DNA from 3 places in the Rhodococcus sp. NPDC057297 genome. Region 2 is predicted to be linked to each of the others. Evidence: riboswitches for the same ligand, from Rfam matches in the RefSeq annotation. Region 2 holds a riboswitch; each other region holds the start of a gene.

Region 1 (5,971 bases), on a different contig from region 2:
GTGAAACCGATGATCGTGACCTGCAGTGTCGCTGCAGCATTGGTGGCGATCGCGTCTCGATGCGCCCATCCCTGGCTCAGGATTCGCGTGGGTGAGGGAAGTACCTGAGGTCGAATTCCACTGGTGGTGACGTAGGTCTGCCACACCGCGACGAGGACGACGACGATGGTTGCCGACGGCAGAGCCCAGCGAACGAGCGCCGGCCCGTCCGCCCTGACAACCGGCCATCGCCGGACACCGCGAGCGGCGGGAGGCGCTCCGGAGGATGCATCACCGATCGCCGAGGTTGTCATTCGCCGAGGTAGTCGTCGGTGAAGTACGTGGACCAGTCGGGCTCGGACGTGAGCGGCGCACCGTTCTCGTCCACCAGAACCCCGTTGTCGTACAGGAACTTCGAGTACTCGGTCCATTTGTCGATGTTCTGCGTGCCGACCTCGCCGTCGCCGTCGCGCATGTACTTGTCCGCCAACATCCGTTGGCTCTCGAACACCAACGATTCGTCGGTGAAGGTTCCCGGGTTGGCGTCGATGACGTCCTGGGCGGCGCGATCGGGGTCGTCGGCCGCGAGCTGGTACCCGCGTTGCAGTGCCTGGACGAATTTCCCGGCTTCGTCGGGGTTGTCGGCCAGCCAGTTCTCGTTGCCGCTGATGGTGATCGCGTACGCGTCGGGGAATTCGTAGTCGGTGTTCTCGAAGTATTTCATCGGAGTCCCGCTGTGCTCTGCTTCGATGCCTTCCCATGCGAGATAGGAGACGGTGAAGTCCGCGGTACCGGAGTACACGGCTTCGTACGCCGACGTCCCCAGAACCACGGTCTCGTATTCGCCTCTACCGCCGTCGTTCTGGATGACCTGTCGGAGCCCTGCTTTCTCACCGGTGTCACCGAAGCCCGCGTACACCTTGCCGTCCAATGCCTTGGGGCTCGGAATGTCGTCACGGTCTGCGCGTACACCGATTGCCGTTGCCCAGTGCTGGAGGGGGGCGAGCACCGAAACGATCTGCGCACCCGCAGCTTTCGCGAAAACGGTGGAGCTCTGCGTGCTGATCCCGAACTCCGCGTTACCGGAATCGACGAGGGTGTCCGACGAAGTGTTGTTGTACGGCAACACCTCCACGTCCAGTCCGGCGTCCGCGAAGTAGCCCTCCTGGAGGGCTACGTACAAGCCGGTGTGATTGGTGTTGGGTGTCCAGTCGAGTGCGAATCTGATCGTGTCCGAATCGTTCGACTGCGCGCACGAGGTCAGGCCCGCGACGGAGATCGCGGCGCATGCAAGGGCGAGTAATCGTTTCATCGTGCCACCGGCCACGGCGTCGGGTGAAGTGCTGTGTCCCAGAACATCAGTTCGTATCTTGTCGCGACGCGAAACGCCTGCGCCATGGCGTCGCGCTGGGCGTCCGTGGCTGCAGCGGCCGCATCGTCGACGAGGACGCGGGCGCCGTCGACGAGCGTACGGAACTCGTCGGAATCGTACGTGGACACCCACCGTGCATAGGGGTGTTCGGGGTTGCGTTGCAACACTTCCCGCGCCGCGAGCGACAACCGAACTGCCACATCGGCGTAGATCCAGTAGCAGGGAAGAACAGCCGCGGCCGCAACGGCGTAGGGTTCCGTCGCTGCAGTGGCGACGAGGTACGAGACGTAGCCCAGGCACGCCGGTGAATGTTCGATCACCGACCCGGGGCTCGGTAGCGCGTCGCTGGACAGCAGTGACGCGTGAAGTGACGCTTCTGCGACGGCACCTGCCGCAGACGACGCCCAGAACGCCGCCGTCTGCGTGTCCGGCGCTTTCGACGCCAGGATGGACAGGGCCTTGGCGTATCCGGCCAGGTAGAGCTCGTCCTGTGCGATGTACGTGCGGAACGCGTCCAGCGGCAGCGTGCCGTCACCGAGGAGCCCGAGGAACTCGAGATCATCGATGGCGGCGCGCAGATCCGCCGTCGCGTCCCACAGGTTGTTCGTGAAGCGACCGGAATCGCCGGGTCTTTCGGAGTGCACCGAGTGCACAGGCGTAGTCATCGCCTTGACATCCCTTCGTCAGCATTACCTGCATCAGGTTCGACGGGTGTGATCTCAGCATCCGCATGTACGGACGCACCCCGTGTCAGAACATCGCCGACCATAGCACCCTCGTCGGCGATCCGTTACTGCATGTCTTCGAGTTCCATGCCGTTGGTCTCGGGAATCTTCGATTTCACGAAGAAGAACGAGACTGCAGCCATGATGGCGAAGAACCCGTAGATCACCCACAGGCCGACGGCCTGGGTGAGTGGCGGGAATGCAAGGGTGACAGCGAAATTGGCGAGCCAGTTGGCGGCGGTGCCGATTCCGAGGGCCACGGCGCGCATGCGGTTGGGGAACATCTCGCCCAGAAGAACCCACATGATGGGTCCCCAGGTGGCGGCGAAGAAGATCACGAACAGGTTCGCTCCGATCAGCGCGACGGCACCCCAGGGGCTCGGGAGGGAGACGTCGTCGCCGCTGCCGATCTGCTGGGAGAACGAGACCGCGGCCATCAGCAGGCCGACGAACATACCTACCGAACCACCCAGGAGCAGTTTGCGCCGGCCGATCCGGTCGACGAACAGAATGGCCACGAAGGTCATCGTCACGTTGATGATGGAGGTGATGACCGAGGTCGTGAAGGACTGGTCCTCGGTGAAGCCGACGGACTTCCACAGCGTCGTCGAGTAGTAGAAGATCGCGTTGATGCCGACGAACTGTTGCAGGACGGCCATGACGATGCCGACCCACACGATCGGCTGGAGCCCGAACTTCGGTCCGCGGATGTCGGCGAACGAGGCCTTCTCCTCCTTGCGGAGTGTGAGACGGATTTCGTGGACTCGCTCGTCGGGATGCAGTTCGCCGGTGATGTTGGCGAGGATGTCGGCAGCTTCCTGATCGAGATGCTTGCCGACGAGGTAGCGAGGTGACTCGGGGATGGTGACCGCGAGCAGGCCGTAGATCAGGGCGGGTACGACGCCGACGAGGAACATCCAGCGCCAGGCTTCCTGGCCGAGCCAGAGGTCGTTGGATGCGCCGTCCGCGGCGCCCTGCAGCAGAGCGTCGGACAGGAGGGCGGCGAAGATGCCGAGAGTGATCGCGAGCTGCTGCAGCGACGCCAGGCTTCCGCGCCATTTCGCAGGAGCGATCTCTGCAATGTAGGCAGGCGCGATGACGGAGGCGATACCGATACCGAGGCCGCCGAGGATGCGCCACAGGATCAGGTCGGGGACGCTGAAGGCGAGGCCCGATCCCAGCGAGGAGATGGTGAACAGGGCCGAGCCCAGCACCATCACTTTCTTGCGACCCCATCGGTCTGCGAGGGAGCCGGCGAACCAGGCGCCGACGGCGCAGCCGATCAGCGCGATGGCGACGACGAAACCGGTGGTGAACGAACCCAGCGAGAAACGGCCCTCGATGGCGTCGACGGCCCCGTTGATCACGGAGCTGTCGAAACCGAACAGGAAGCCGCCGACCGCGGCGGCGACGCTGACGCCTATGACTTTGGCGTTGCGTCGAGTCGGCGTGGTGGACATCGGGAAAACTCCTCCCCGGTCGGAGAGCTCAGTGCTCTCGGCCGCGACAGATGATCGTGCGGCGGTCTCGCCGCACGGCTGTCAGCTTATGCCCGGTCGTTCGCACTGCGAAACACACCGGTCACTTCAACTCGAACGCCGTGTCGGACACGGTGAAACCATGCCCTACCTGGTCGACGCAGGAGACCCCGGCGAGCTCGTCGACCCTGCACGTGATGCCGTTCGACGTACCCGACCCGGGTATCGAGAGCGTTTCACCGTAGGGGAGCGGAGTGGCGATGGCGTCGAACCGATGGAACCTAGGATCGCCGGAGCTCAGGAATCGCGCCGCGGTGCCTGCCGTGAGCTCGACCGTGTTGGGCGCTACCAGCGAATCCGGGGCGCCGCTGCCCTCCACCCGAGGAGCATTCGACGGGAACTCGCCGTGGCAGCCGGCGACCGACGCATCGGTGATGAACACCGCGCATTCGAATTTGCCGGTAGGAGAGATGAAGTAGTAGAAGCCGCTGAGCCCCTCGTAACGAGAGGGGTCGGCGATCGCGGGCGCGGCGGTCGAGATCGTCGTCGACGGCAGCGTGGTCGTCGGCACGGGAGTCGTCGGCACGGGAGTCGACGGCGGAGTTGTCGCGGCTGAAGGTGTGGTTGTTCTGACCACCGACGGCGGATCGGTGTTCACCGTCGCCAGCGGTGCCGTTGCGTTCCCCGACGACTGCGTGCTGCACCCGGACATGACCACGGCGGCAAGCCCGCATGCTGCACCGGCATAGATCCGGACTCGCGTCATACGCCCAGCATAAAGAACGTTGCGCAGAGATGAACGACGATCCGCGCCGACGCTGAGTTGGTACGTTGGCGAACGCCGGTAGATCGTAGGAGGGGCCATGAGCGAGACGACATGCCAGGTGCGCACGCCCGACGGCGACGTGATCGGCCATCAGGACGGGTCGGTCCACGCGTGGAAAGGCATTCCCTACGCGGCGCCGACGGACGGTGAACATCGATTCCGATCCCCGCGGCCCGTCGAACCGTGGACGCAGCCACGGGACTGCCGGCACTTCGGGTCCGTCGCTCCGCAGGGCCTGGACAACCCGGTACCCATCGATCCCGACATTCCGATGTCGGAGGATTGCCTGTCGCTCAACGTGTGGGCGCCGGAGCCCGACGGAACCCCGCGGCCGGTCATGGTGTGGATCCACGGCGGCGCCTACTCGCTCGGTTCCTCGTCTCAAGCGGTGTACGACGGTCGGCGTCTCGCGGAAGTCGGCGACCTGGTGATCGTGACGATCAACTATCGGATCGGTGCGTTCGGATTCCTCGACCTGTCCTCGTTTTCCACCGACGACACGGTGTTCGAATCGAATCTGGGTTTGCGGGACATGATCGCGGCGCTCGAGTGGGTGCGCCGATCGATCGGCGCGTTCGGCGGTGACCCGTCCAACGTGACGCTCTTCGGGGAATCGTCGGGTGGCGCGTCGGTGACGACGCTGATGACGTCACCGAAAGCCGAGGGGCTGTTTCACCGCGCGATAGTGCAGAGCGCACCAGCGACGTCGGTGTACGGTCCCGACCGAGCTGCGCAGGTCGCGGGACGATTCCTCGAACTCGTCGACATCACGCCGGACCGAATCCACGAGCTGAAGACCATCGAGTTCATGCGGCTCGTGGAGGAGGGCGACACGCTCTGTTACGAGATCCCGACGAAGGTGCCCGGCACACTGGGGTTGGCCCCGGTCGTCGACGGCGACATCGTGCCTCGGTATCCGGTCGCCGCGTTCCAGAAAGGGTTCGCCCACCGAATTCCGTTGATCATCGGAACCAACAACGACGAGGCGTCGATCTTCCGGTTGATGAAGTCGCCGCTGATGCCGGTCACCTCGGACACCGTGTCCGAGATGTTCCGGGCGATCGCGAACGACCACGCGGAACTGCCTGCCTTCCGCGTCGCCGAGATCATGTCGGCGTACCCGGAACGATCGAAGACCTCCGGGGCACTCGCGATGTCGACCGACGCGGGATTCAAGATGCCCAGCCTGTGGATCGCCGATGCGCACAGCAGGCACTCGCCGGTCTGGATGTACCGGTTCGACCACGCGACGCCGATGCTGAAAGCCGCTCGAATCGGAGCCGGGCACGCGACGGAACTGCCCTACGTCTTCGGCAACTTCGGCACCCTGAACCGGGACCCGACGTTCTGGCTCGGTGGCCGCAAAGCTGCGACGGCCGTCTCGGCTCGTGTCATGAAGCGGTGGACGGCGTTCGCGCGTCACGGAGTTCCCGCGACGCTGGACGGCGCGAAACACTGGCCGCTGTACACCGAGCCGACCCGTGCCACGTTGGTGATCGACGGCCAGGACAACGTCGTCGACGACCCGGACGGGGAGACCCGGGTGGCATGGGGTGACCGGGTGCTCGGCTTCAGCTGACGTACGTCGACC
Region 2 (5,971 bases):
CCAGCGCCTCTTCCAGGACGGTCAGGTTCGCTGCTCCTCCGGTTCCCATGATGAGTCGGGATTCGAAGGTTCTGTCCGCGATCGTCAGCACGTCAGCCACCCTGCACCGCGGTGAGGATTTCGATGGTCCAGCCGGGTTCGACGGTGGTGGCGTCCCATCGACTCTTCGGCAGGACTGTTCCGTCGACGGCGACGGCGATGCCCGTGTCCGGCATGGACAGATCGGCGAGGAGTCGACGCATCGTCAGCCCCTCGGAAAGTGCGTGTTCTTCGCCGTTGACGGTGATCATCGGTGCCTTCCTGTCTCGAATCGGGCTGGATCTGCAGCCTTGGCTTCGGGGAGTGTGTCGCCGGTGAGTAGTGCGGCGACAGCGTCTGTGGTGATGGGTGTCAGCAGGATTCCGTTGCGTCCGTGCCCGGCGGCGACGATGACGCGTTCGGAGATGCGGCCGATGAGCGGTAGGCCGTCGGGGCTCATGGGGCGCAGTCCGGCGGCGGCTTCGTGTAGTTCGTATTCGCCGATGCTGGGCATCAGGCGTTCGGCGTCGGCGATGAGGTCTCGGACTCCGGCAACGGTGACCTGGGTGTCGTGGCCGGATTCGTACTGGGTGGCGCCGACGACGAGGCCGTCGCCTCGTGGCACGAGGTAGATGGGGCGGCCGTGGACGCTGCCTCGGATGGTCCGGCTGGGCGGTGCCGTCGCGCTGGGTCGTCGTCTGAGTCGGAGTATTTCGCCTTTGACGGGTCGGACAGGGATGTCCGGGAGAAGGGCGGAGACTTGCGCTCCGGCGGCGACGACGATTCGGTCGGCGGTCAGGGCGTCGAGGTCGGTCACCCGTTCGGCAACGAAGTCGACGCCTGCTGCGGATGCTGTCAGCGCGTCGACGAGGGCGCGGTTGTCGACGGCCAGTTCCGTCGGCGCCAGAAGCCCGAGGCGGATGTTCTGCGCGAGCGATGGTTCGAGTTCGCGGATCTCCGCTCGGTTCAGGATGTCCAGCTGATGCCCGTGTGCGCCGACGAATTCTGCGATGGTCCGCAGGTCCTGGGCGTCGGCGGCGTCGAGTGCGACGGTCAGGGAGCCCGATGCTGTGAACACGTCGACTCCGAGCTCGTGTGCGAATTCAGGCCAACGGGCAAGCGAGTGCGCTCCGAGGTGCAGAAGTTCGTGTTCGCCCGGCCATCCCTCGGACAGCGGCGCGAGCATTCCGCCTGCCACCCAGGACGCGCCCGACCCGATGTTCGGGTCGTAGAGCTGCACCGACCACCCGTCGCGCTGCGCCCTGGCTGCGACGGCCAGGCCGATGACACCGCCTCCGACGACAGCGAGCGTTCCGAGCTGCGACTTGCCGAACTGCGACTGTTCGAACTTCACCGAGAACCACCCTCACTCCCTGCGCCGGCATGATCCGGTTCAGGTATTGACGGTAAGGACGGGCGTGTCCACTCTCAGCCCCGCGTACCTCGGGACTCCCGTGTATCTGTCTTTCCGACGAGAAGACTACCGTCTGGAGACGTGCATCCCACTCAGAGCTCCCGTGAACGCTTGAACTCTGCCCGCCTGTACCTGTGCACCGACGCCAGGCGCGAGCTCGGCGATCTGGCCCAGTTCGCCGAGGCGGCACTGTCCGGCGGCGTCGACATCATTCAGCTTCGCGACAAGAACTCCGCCGGTGAGCGCGAGTTCGGTCCGCTGGAGGCCAAGGACGAACTGGCTGCGCTGGCCGTTCTGTCCGCGGCGACACGGCGTCATGGCGCGCTGCTGGCCGTCAACGACCGGGCGGACCTGGCGCTGGCATCCAACGCCGATGTCCTGCATCTGGGCCAAGGCGACCTGCCGGTGCATTACGCGCGGCAGATTCTGGGACCCGACGTGGTGATCGGGCGCTCGACGCAGAACCGTAGCCAGGCGAGTCTTGCCGCCATCGAGGACGGTGTGGACTACTTCGCGACCGGGCCCGTGTGGGCGACGCCGACGAAACCGAATCGCAAGGCTGCGGGTCTGGAACTTCTGCGCAGCACGGCCGACTCGGCTCCGTCTCGGCCATGGTTCGCCATCGGCGGAATCGACGCCGACAACGTCGACGAGGTTCTTGCGGCCGGCGCGGACCGTGTTGTCGTCGTCCGCGCCATCACACAGGCCCGCGACCCGCAGGCTGCAGCTCAGGCGCTGGCGGAGAAGCTGAAGAGCAACTAGCTCAACCAGCCGAGGACAGTCGACGGCGGGAGCACCTGCACCGCCGTCGGAAGCCGTTCTTTCAGGCCGCGATCTGCGGTGACGAGCGCGGTCAACGCGCTGCCGTCGTGTGCGCGCCTGGCGAGTTCGTCGTCGCCGCTGCCCGACGCATGGATGACGGGGACTCTGGCGTCGTCGAATCGGGCTGCGCGCGCGTCGCCTTCGAGGACGGCTTCGATGGTGGTGAGCCACCCGTAGGTGCCGCCCGGAAGTTCGACGGTGCGTGGCAGCGCGTCGGCGAGAGAGGTCAGCAGGTCTCCTGTTGCGCCGCTGCGGTCTTTCCACCAGCCGTTGGGGCGGGAGCCGAGCACGTTTGCGGTGTCCAGAAGGACGCGCAGGGGTTCGGTCCGCAAGGTGGGCCAGCTCGCCGCGAAGCCGGGGTGCAGCGGTAGGGCGTCGACCATGCTTTCAGGAACCCAACGCAGTTCGGTGCTTTCACCGTTCGGGGTGGTGAGCAGCTGTGCGTCGGTGTCGGCGACGACGGTGGTGTACGTCCAGCCACTGGGAGCCGTCGCGGTGAGCTTCTCTCCGCGGACGTTCAGCCGAGCCGCGCCGATTCCTGCTTCTTCGTCGGCTTCGCGTACGGCGGCCGTCACTGCGCTCTCGTGCGAGTCCTTCGCGCCGCCGGGAAGCGCCCACGTTCCGCCCTGGTGGCTCCAGAGGGCGCGGTGTTGAAGCAGTACTGTCGGCTCGCCGTCCGCGGACGGTGCACGAAGGAGCAGACCTGCGGCTCCGTACCTTCCCCAGTGCCGCGTGCCGTTCTCCCCGACTACCCACCCGTCACCGTCGCCGCGCATACCTCCACACCTTAGGGGACTGGACCTTCGGTGTGTTCGCCGTCCACGTACGCACCGCGGGCGGAAACTTATATGCTCGAACCTGTGAACGTGGTCGGCACTACACCTACTGCTGCCGTACCTCCCACGACGGCCACCACGGCCTCGGAGAGCGACTCGCGGCGCGAGTTGCGGCGCCTGGCACGGTCGACGCCTGCGCGCATGATCGCCATGGGCGGTCTGCTCATCGTGTTGCTGGTCGCGACGGGGTTCGTGACGAGCGAGGCTGTGTCCGATCGCGAGTCCACTCTCGATTCGTTGTTGGTGCGCACCGAGCCGCTGGCCAATTCCGCGCAGAATCTGTACGGCGCCCTGTCGGTCGCGGATGCCGCGGCGTCGACGGCATTCATCTCGGGTGGCCTGGAACCTCAGGCGGTGCGTGACCGGTATGCGCAGGCCATCGGTGACGCAGGCACCGAGCTGATCCGTGCGTCCGGTGGCCTCGGCGAGTCCGACACCGAGGCCAGGGAAGCTCTCACGGAGATCGGTGCGGCACTGCCGGTATACACGGGCCTCGTCGAGACCGCCCGATCCAACAATCGAAGTGGCAACCCCGTCGGATCGTCGTATCTCGGTGAGGCGTCCACGCTGATGCAGACCTCGCTGCTCCCGCGAGCCGAAGGGCTGTACACGGCACAGGCGTCGCGGGTGTCGGCCGATCAGGAAAGATTCGTGCACCCACCGGTGTTCGCGATCGCGACGATCATCGTCGTCCTCGGATTGCTGGTGTTGGCACAGATGTACTTGTCGCGGCGCACGCACCGGACGCTGAACTGGGGGTTTCTCACGGCGTCCGGTCTGGTGACGGTGCTCCTCGGGTGGATGCTCGTGGCCGGGCTCATCTCCGCGACCGCGACCGATCGTGCGCTCGACCGTGGTGTCACCCCGTTGCAGAAGCTCACCACGGGGTTCATCCTCGCTCAGCAGGCGAGGTCCGACGAGACGCTCAACCTCGTGCGCCGCGGCAGCACACGCGAGTACGACGCCGAATTCAACGACAACACGCAGCAACTGGCCGATCTGTTCCACGGTGACGCGGCGATGACGGAGTCGCTGGCCAAGTGGAAGACCGCGCACCAACGGATCGACGACGCGTTGGCCGTCGGCGATTTCAACACCGCCGTCACCATCGCGACGGGAAGCGGCGTCGCGGATTCCGCGGTTCAGTTCAAGGCTCTCGACGACATGCTGATCGCCGGTATCGAGCAGGGCCGTACCGAGCTTCGAGGCAACGTCGAGCGGGCCAAGACCTCTCTCGTCGCGTTGAGCTCCGGAGCCATCGTCCTCACGATCGCCGCTGCGGCGGGTGTCGCAGGCGGTCTCGTTCCAAGGTTGCGTGAGTACCTGTGAACCGAACCCTTCTCGTCGTCGCTGCGATCCTCGTGGGTCTGCTCACCACCAGTTGCGTTGCACCGGAGGCGCTGCCGCCCGAGCCGGACATCAGCTACACCGAACCGCCCATGCCCGACGGAGCGGGGCCCGCCACGGATGCACCGCAAGTCGACTCTCCCGACCCGCAGTGCGCGCGCCCGACGGCCAGTCTTCGTCCCCTGCAGTTCGGACCGGGACAGGCCGGTCTTGCCCCGGAGAACACGCCACCGTCTCCGACCGTCGACCAGATCAGAGAGCGCGGTCGACTGATCGTCGGGCTGGACACCGGCAGCAACCTTTTCAGCTTTCGTGATCCGATGACCGGCAAACTCGTCGGCTTCGACGTCGACATCGCGCGCGAGATCTCCCGCGACCTGTTCGGCGATCCGGATCGAGTGGACTTCCGCATCCTGACCTCGGCGGAACGCATCGAGGCACTGCAGAACTCGACGGTCGACGTCGTAGTCAAGACAATGACCATCACCTGCGCGCGCAAACAGGAAGTGTCGTTCTCGACGGTGTACTTCCAGGCGCAGCACAGGGTGCTCGCGGTCAAGAATTCCGGCATCAACGGCGTTGCGGACCTGGCGAACCGGAGAGTGTGCGCGGTGGACGGAACGACGTCGCTGCGACGGCTGCAACGCATCGTCCCGACAGCGCAGATCACCACGGCAGCGATGTGGTCGGATTGCCTCGTCGTCCTCCAACAGCGCCAGGTCGACGCCATCAGCACCGACGACACCATCCTCGCCGGCCTCGCCGCCCAGGACCCGTACCTGGAACTCGTCGGCGAGAGCCTGAGCCCCGAACCGTACGGTGTCGGAATCAAGAAGGAGAGTGAGGATCTGGTGCGGTTCGTCAACGGCACCCTGGAGCGAATCCGCGGTGACGGAACCTGGAACCGCCTCTACAACCGTTGGCTTTCCGTCCTGGGCAGCTCGCCCGGCCCGCCGTTTCCCCAGTACGTGGACTGACATGAGCACCAGAGACCCCGAGACCCCGACCGGTCGAGCCACCGCACCCTCACAGCGGACCGAAGCCGTGTCCCGAACCGAAGCCGTGTCCCGAACAGAAGCAGTCGCCCGAACCGAAGCAGTCGCCCGAACCGAAGCATCCGAGCGCACCCAGGCCGCCGACCGAACCCAGGCCGCCGACCGAACCCAGGCTTCTCCTGTATCGCAGGTTCGTTCGTCGCGCACGTCCGGGAGGACGAGGCCGAGTCGGTCGAATCGAACGGATCCTCGCCGACGCCTCGGCGCAGGCCTGGTGGACATTCCTCGCGTCGATCCCGTCGACCCGGCGACGGCGGTGATGTCCGATCCCACTGTTCCGCAACGCAAACGGTTCTGCTGGAAATGCAATTCACCGGTAGGCCGCAGCGCCGATGGCGAGCCGGACATGCCGTCGGGCATCTGTCCTCACTGCGGTTCGACGTACGATTTCACGCCGTTGCTCGAGCCGGGCGATCTCGTCGTCGGGCAGTACGAGGTGCAGGGGTGCATCGCTCACGGTGGTCTCGGTTGGATCTACC
Region 3 (5,971 bases), on a different contig from region 2:
TCCACCGTCCACGACGAGATTCTGGCCGGTCACCGAACGGGACCACGGCGATGCGAAGAACAGCAACGCATCGGCGAACTCCTCGGGCGTCACCACACGTTTCAATGGAGTGGAGGCGGCGATGAAGTCGAAGACCTCCTCCGGCGTCGCGGCGCTCGCGTCGGTGGTGCGCAACAGGCCGCCGGACACCATGTTGACGGTGATGCCGTCGCCGCCGAGGTCGGCCGCAAGCGTCCTGGTCAGCGACAGAAGAGCGGCCTTCGATGCCGTGTAGTCGTGGTAAGGCACCACGGGGTTCTGAAACAGGTTGGTGCCGACGTTGACGATCCGGCCCGATCCGGCGGCCCGCATACCCGGCACCGCGCGCTGAGTCGTGTTCAGAGCACCGCGCACTGCGCCCTGGAACTGGGCGTCGAACTGGGCCCAGGAGATGGTGTCCGCCTTGCTGCGCGCGTCACCGTCGAACGAGAAATCGGCGAGAGCATTGTTGACGACGGTGGTCACCGACGTGCCGAAATGCTGCTCGGCTGCGGTGAACAGGGCGTCGACCTGGGCGGGATCGGTGACGTCGGCAGCGACGGCCACACCACCGATCTCCGACGCCAGTGCCTCCGCAGCCTCGCGGCTACGACGATAGTTGACGACGACGTGTGCTCCCTGCGCAGCGAACGCGCGGGCCACTGCAGTTCCCAGGCCCCGTCCGGCTCCGGTGACAACGACGGTCTGACGATCGAAGTTCATACTTGTGCCTCTCGCTCGGTGGACACCACGAACGTGAGGATGCACGGATGCTCGGCACCAACGACCGACCGCGCTGACATCCCTAGGAATACCGGGGCATTCCGCAGGCTCCACGCCTGCCGCTGGTGCTGACCAGATCAGGTTCGACGGGTGTGTTCTCAGCCGCATCGGTGCGGCACCCCGTGTCGACTGCACACTGTAGCCCCTTCGCTGGGCACTACCGTCTATCACTCCTTCTACGGTGATCTAACGAAATCTCTAGAGAGTGATAGATCATCCTACGATCGAGCTAGCCGATGACCGCCCATCCGTGTGCCGGCACCGTCGTCCGTCCGCCGTCCACGGACGCAGCACCTGCCAGGACTTCGCCGGAAATGCGGTAGTCGACGGTATCGTCGCCGAGATTCAGTGCGACGTGCAGTGCGTTGTTTCCACTGTGGACCCGATAGAGCATCGCGGTGTTGGCCAGCTCGACGGTCTCGGTTTTCGCAGTGTGCAGCCACGGGGCGCGTCGACGTAGTCCGATCAGTTCCTGGTGCAGGTGGAACGTCGACCATCCCGCCGGATCGAGTTGCTCACGAGTCATGGGGAATTCGGGACGGACATCGTCGTCGCCGCCGACGCGTTCCTCCTTGACGCCGCGGAAGCCCTGCTCGTCGCCGTAATAGATCATCGGTGTTCCACCAGTGGTGAACAGCGTGACGAGCGCGTGGGGGAGATGCCGTTCGTCGGAGATGGTGCTGGCGATGCGATTGACGTCGTGGTTGCCCACGAACGTGGCGGGCACGAAGGTGTCGAGCCACTCGTTGTGGCGCCCGAGGGCGTGCGAGAGCTCGAAGAAGTTCTGCTCCGCGATTGCACTCCACGTCGCCTTCCACAGCTCGTACTGGGTCACCGAGTCCAGCGAGCTCCGCTGCACGATCTGTGCGTAGTCACCGTGGATGACCTCGCCGAGGAAGTACGCGTCGGGGAACCGTTCCCGTACCCGAGGTAGTACGGTCGCCCAGAACTCCGGCGGCACAGCGTACGCCGCGTCCAGACGCCACCCATCGGCGCCGCGGCCGAGCCAGTGTTGCATGACGTCGACGACGTAGTCCTGCACTGCGGCACTGCTGTGGTCGAGCGCGACGAGCTCGTCGTGACCTTCGAAGTTGCGGTGACGCCCGGAGGCGTCGAGATGAAACCAGGATGCCGCGTCGGAGTCCCCGGCAAGAGCACTCCGGAACCGTGGAAAGCTCTGTCCTACATGATTGAAGACACCGTCGAGCATGACCTTCATCCCCCGGCTGTGCGCCTGGTCGATCACGGTGTCGAAGTCCTCGTCGGTACCGAGCCGCGCATCGACGCGCAGGTGGTCGACGGTCTCGTACCCGTGGCCTTCCGAGGCGAAGATGGGACCGAGTGCGATGCCGGATGCTCCGAGTTCCAGTGCGTAGTCGAGCCATTCGACCACCTTGAGCAACCGATGCTCGTCGGCCAAGGAGGTTCCGTCCCACTCTCGTACCGGCGCACCGGCGAATCCGAGAGGATAGACATGCCACCAGATTGCGTGCTCGACCCAGGACGGACTCATGCGCGCACCACGGATTCCCGGCCGAGTTCGGCGGCACCGGTGTGCCCGGACAAGCTGGTGACCAGATCGAATTCGGCCAGAATGCAGCGCAGTACGTGCTCCACACCCTCCTGCCCGCCGAGTGCAAGGCCGTACAGGAACGGCCGGCCGAGCAACACCGCGTCCGCTCCGAGCGCAAGCGCCTTGGCCATGTCGGCCCCCGTGCGCACCCCGGAATCGAACAACACCGTCACCTGATCACCGACGGCGTCGACGATGGCAGGCAGTGCGTCCAACGATGCTCGCGCGCCGTCGATCTGGCGTCCACCGTGATTGGACACCACGATGCCGTCGACTCCGTGCTCGACGGCCGACCTCGCGTCGCCGACGGTGCAGATCCCCTTGAGGACGATCGGACCGTCCCAGTGATCCCGAAGGAACTTCAGTTGACCCCAGTTCAGCCCCGGATTGGGGAACATCTTCGCCCAGTGCATTGCCGCAGCAATGGGATTGGTCTCCACAGGCTGCTCCAGCCCGGCCTTGAACGCCGGATCGGTGAGGTAGTTCTCGATGCCGAGGTTCGCGAGAAACGGGAGGTAACCGCGGTCGAGGTCCGCCGGACGCCATCCCAGCAGAGTCGTGTCCAGGGTGAGCACGAGCGTCGTGAATCCGGTGGCCTTCGCCCTGTCCAGGAAACTCAGGAGCACCGATTCATCCGTGGGCCAGTACAACTGGTACCACCGCGGTGCGTCGCCACCGGCTTCCGCCACTTGCTCGAACGAGTGCGACGCCTGCGTCGAGTGGATGTACGGAACGCCGAGCGCCGCTGCGGCTCGTGCGGTGGCGAGCTCACCGTCGGGATGGGCGAGAGTCTGAATGCCCACCGGTGCGATCAACAAGGGCGCGGGAAGCTCCGTGCCCAGCACCGTGACCGAGTGATCCCGTTCGGCCGAGCTACGCAACATTCGCGGTGCAATGCGCCACCGGTCGAACGCTTCTCGATTGGCACGGGCCGTCGAACCACTACCGGCGCTGGCGACGATGTACCCCAGCGCCTCGGGCGTCAGCCTCGCGGCAGCCTGATCCTCGAGTTTCGCGAGGTTGGTCGTGATCTTCGGCTTCTGATCGGTGAACATGCCCTGGGCATAGATGCCGATCTGGTGGTCACTGAAGTTCATGCTCCCCACCGTAGTGGGAGGCGGGGAGTGCACAGCGTGAAATCCACCCGTCGAGCAGCGCGGCGCAGCGTGCGCGCAGGTCGGCTTCGTTCTCCACCAGGTCCTTCCTGATGGCGTCGACCATGTCCTGGTCCTGCTCGATACCGTCACGCACCCACGCGTCGGCCCAGGAGTCGAAGACGTCGACGTCGATCTCGGGGTGGAATTGCAGTCCCAGGTGCCTGCCGTGCACGAAGGCCTGCTGGCCGGCACTGTTGCTCGCGATCACCGTCGCGGTGTCCGGTGCGACGAAGGTGTCGTCGTGATACTCCATCCACGGTCCGGGCCCGATCAGGTCCGGGCACACCGAGATGGTCTCGGTCAGGCCGTGCTCGGGGAACTGCGACCGCGTGACGGTCCCTCCCAGGATTCGAGCGAGCAACTGCCCACCGAAACAGACACCCAGAATCGGTACGTCCTTCTCGATGGCACGCTCGAGGTAGTCGATCTCCGGGCCGATCCACGACGACTCTCCGTACGCAGCGTCCGGCGATCCCATGACGACCACCATCCCGGCGTCGTCCAGCGAAGGCGGGGTATCGGCGTGCCCGTAGTCGAAGGAATGGACGTCGAGTCGGTATCCGCGACTCTCCAACTCGGGCGCGAGCGTGCCGATATTGCGACAGCCCAGCGCCGGGTCACGATCGTGCACGAGAACGACTGCACGCTTGTCGGTCGCGGAATCCTGTCGAGAATCGATCGTCATGGAGCACGAGGCTATGACACGGTGCCGAACGGACTGTCCTCTGTACCGGTACTGCCGTGTCGGTCCGGTGCTCTACGGTTGTTCTCCGTGCCACCACGTCGACGCAAACCCGCTTCCACCACTGCCCGCACGGTCGGCGCGGGCAAGAGCGCTGCCGCACGTAAGTTCAAGGGGTCGTCGGGAACCACCACCGCGAAGAAGCGCACCACCACACGCAGGAAGCCGGTCCGCAAGACGGCGTCGCCCGATCTGCCGCTCCCCGATCCAGGCGAGCGCGTCTGGGTACTGGACGTCCCGTTCGAGGATCGCGCATTGGCATCGGCGTCGGGCGCCCGCTGGTATCCGGGTCCTCGCGTGTTCGCGTATTACGGAACCGATCTGCCCGACGGGTTGGCCTCGTTCGAGTCCATGCCGTACAGCCTGCAGCGGTGGGTGGAGGACGACGCGAACGAAGAGTGGAGACCGGAGGTCGTCCACGAACGGTCGTTGACGCCTCGCGAGACGCAACTCGAGTCGGTGCGCCGGCAGCTGGGCGCGATGAACGCTGGGTTCCCGTACTTCGCGCAGATGGACTCGACGGGTCTCGGTAAGACTCTCGCCGTCTGCGAAGCCGTTCGGCAGGCAGGCTCGGCTCCGGACATCGGCACGGTTCTGGTCGTCGCACCCAAGGGCGCGCTTCCTGGCTGGCGACGGACCATCGCCGATACCGAGGCAGATCTCGATCCCGCGGATCGCAAGCGTTGGCTGCTGGTGACGTATCAGTCCACCAAGAAGTTGTTGACGGTCCCCGAGGACACGGACCTGGGCAAGCGCAAGAAGACTCAGAATAAACGCACGATCACGTTGGGCGAGTTGCGTTTCGACATCGACGTCGTCATCGCCGACGAGTCGCACGCGTTGATGAACATCGAGTCGCAGCAGTCGCAGATTCTGTGGCGGTATCAAGAGGCCGCGCGTGCGGTCGTGTGGATGTCCGCGACACCGGGGTACCAGCCGATGCACTTCGCGTACATGGCTCGCGCGATCGAACAGAGCCGGGCGGCCGGTCCCATCGTCGGCGACGAGGAGGTCCTCGGGTACGGCGTGACCACCAAGTGGGCCGAATTCCTGATCGAGCAGGGCTTCGCACTGAAGGAGGGCAAGGCGACCACCGGATTGAAGACGTGGCGGTGGGAACCGGAGGACGCCGCGCAGCGTACGCGCGACATCGACACCATTCACCGGTGGCTCTCCGGAGGTGCTGTGCCGTGGTCGATCTCGCGCCCCTCGCCCCCGACGCCGCGTGAGCCGCTCGGCCAGGAACTCACTGCCGCGCAGAAACGCCTGTACAACTCGGCATGGGTGGACTACCGCAAGGAGCTCGGCCTACCTCTGTGGAAGTCCGTCGGCGGTAAGCGTGTGCTGCAGAAGAATCCGAGCACGAGGGCTGCGGCACTGCGGTTCCGTCAGAAATGCTCCTACCTGCGGATCCCGTCGACGGCCGATCAGGTTCGCGCGTGGATTCGCGACGGCAACCAGGTGTTCGTCTCCATGTTCTACCGCGAGTCGGTCGCGGGCCTCGCAGAGGCGCTGCGCGACGAAGGCCAGGATGCCGCCGTCGTCGACGGCAGCATGAGCAGTCAGGACCAGGAGCACGAGATCCGACGCTTCCAGACCGGCGCCGCCCGCGTGATCATCTCGACCACGACGAGTGCGATCAACCTGCACTCGAACGAGCTGTTGCTTCCGGAACGGACGGTGTCGACGTCGGCGCCG

What was found. Region 2 has a riboswitch for thiamine pyrophosphate ahead of thiO (glycine oxidase ThiO). Riboswitches for the same ligand answer to the same signal wherever they lie in the genome.
Region 1: linked by a shared signal. The riboswitch ahead of ACFULT_RS25870 (TenA family protein) and the one ahead of thiO (glycine oxidase ThiO) in region 2 are both predicted to bind thiamine pyrophosphate.
Region 3: linked by a shared signal. The riboswitch ahead of ACFULT_RS02385 (3-oxoacyl-ACP reductase) and the one ahead of thiO (glycine oxidase ThiO) in region 2 are both predicted to bind thiamine pyrophosphate.

What each region holds. Positions count from the first base shown of each region.
Region 1 is NZ_JBHUZE010000012.1:108,668-114,638, reverse strand. Features, by position in the region: gene ACFULT_RS25880 (ABC transporter permease) at 1-293, opposite strand, end outside; gene ACFULT_RS25875 (ABC transporter substrate-binding protein) at 290-1,291, opposite strand; gene ACFULT_RS25870 (TenA family protein) at 1,288-2,016, opposite strand; TPP riboswitch at 2,010-2,109, opposite strand; gene ACFULT_RS25865 (sugar porter family MFS transporter) at 2,142-3,536, opposite strand; gene ACFULT_RS25860 (hypothetical protein) at 3,658-4,320, opposite strand; gene ACFULT_RS25855 (carboxylesterase/lipase family protein) at 4,418-5,959, shown strand.
Region 2 is NZ_JBHUZE010000003.1:527,234-533,204, reverse strand. Features, by position in the region: gene ACFULT_RS12515 (thiazole synthase) at 1-100, opposite strand, end outside; gene thiS (sulfur carrier protein ThiS) at 93-290, opposite strand; gene thiO (glycine oxidase ThiO) at 287-1,372, opposite strand; TPP riboswitch at 1,372-1,484, opposite strand; gene thiE (thiamine phosphate synthase) at 1,514-2,194, shown strand; gene ACFULT_RS12495 (NUDIX hydrolase) at 2,191-3,030, opposite strand; gene ACFULT_RS12490 (hypothetical protein) at 3,103-4,419, shown strand; gene ACFULT_RS12485 (glutamate ABC transporter substrate-binding protein) at 4,416-5,414, shown strand; gene ACFULT_RS12480 (tetratricopeptide repeat protein) at 5,416-5,971, shown strand, end outside.
Region 3 is NZ_JBHUZE010000001.1:505,590-511,560, reverse strand. Features, by position in the region: gene ACFULT_RS02385 (3-oxoacyl-ACP reductase) at 1-741, opposite strand, end outside; TPP riboswitch at 840-934, opposite strand; gene ACFULT_RS02380 (alpha-amylase family glycosyl hydrolase) at 1,031-2,314, opposite strand; gene ACFULT_RS02375 (alpha-hydroxy-acid oxidizing protein) at 2,311-3,471, opposite strand; gene ACFULT_RS02370 (type 1 glutamine amidotransferase) at 3,458-4,216, opposite strand; gene ACFULT_RS02365 (helicase-related protein) at 4,304-5,971, shown strand, end outside.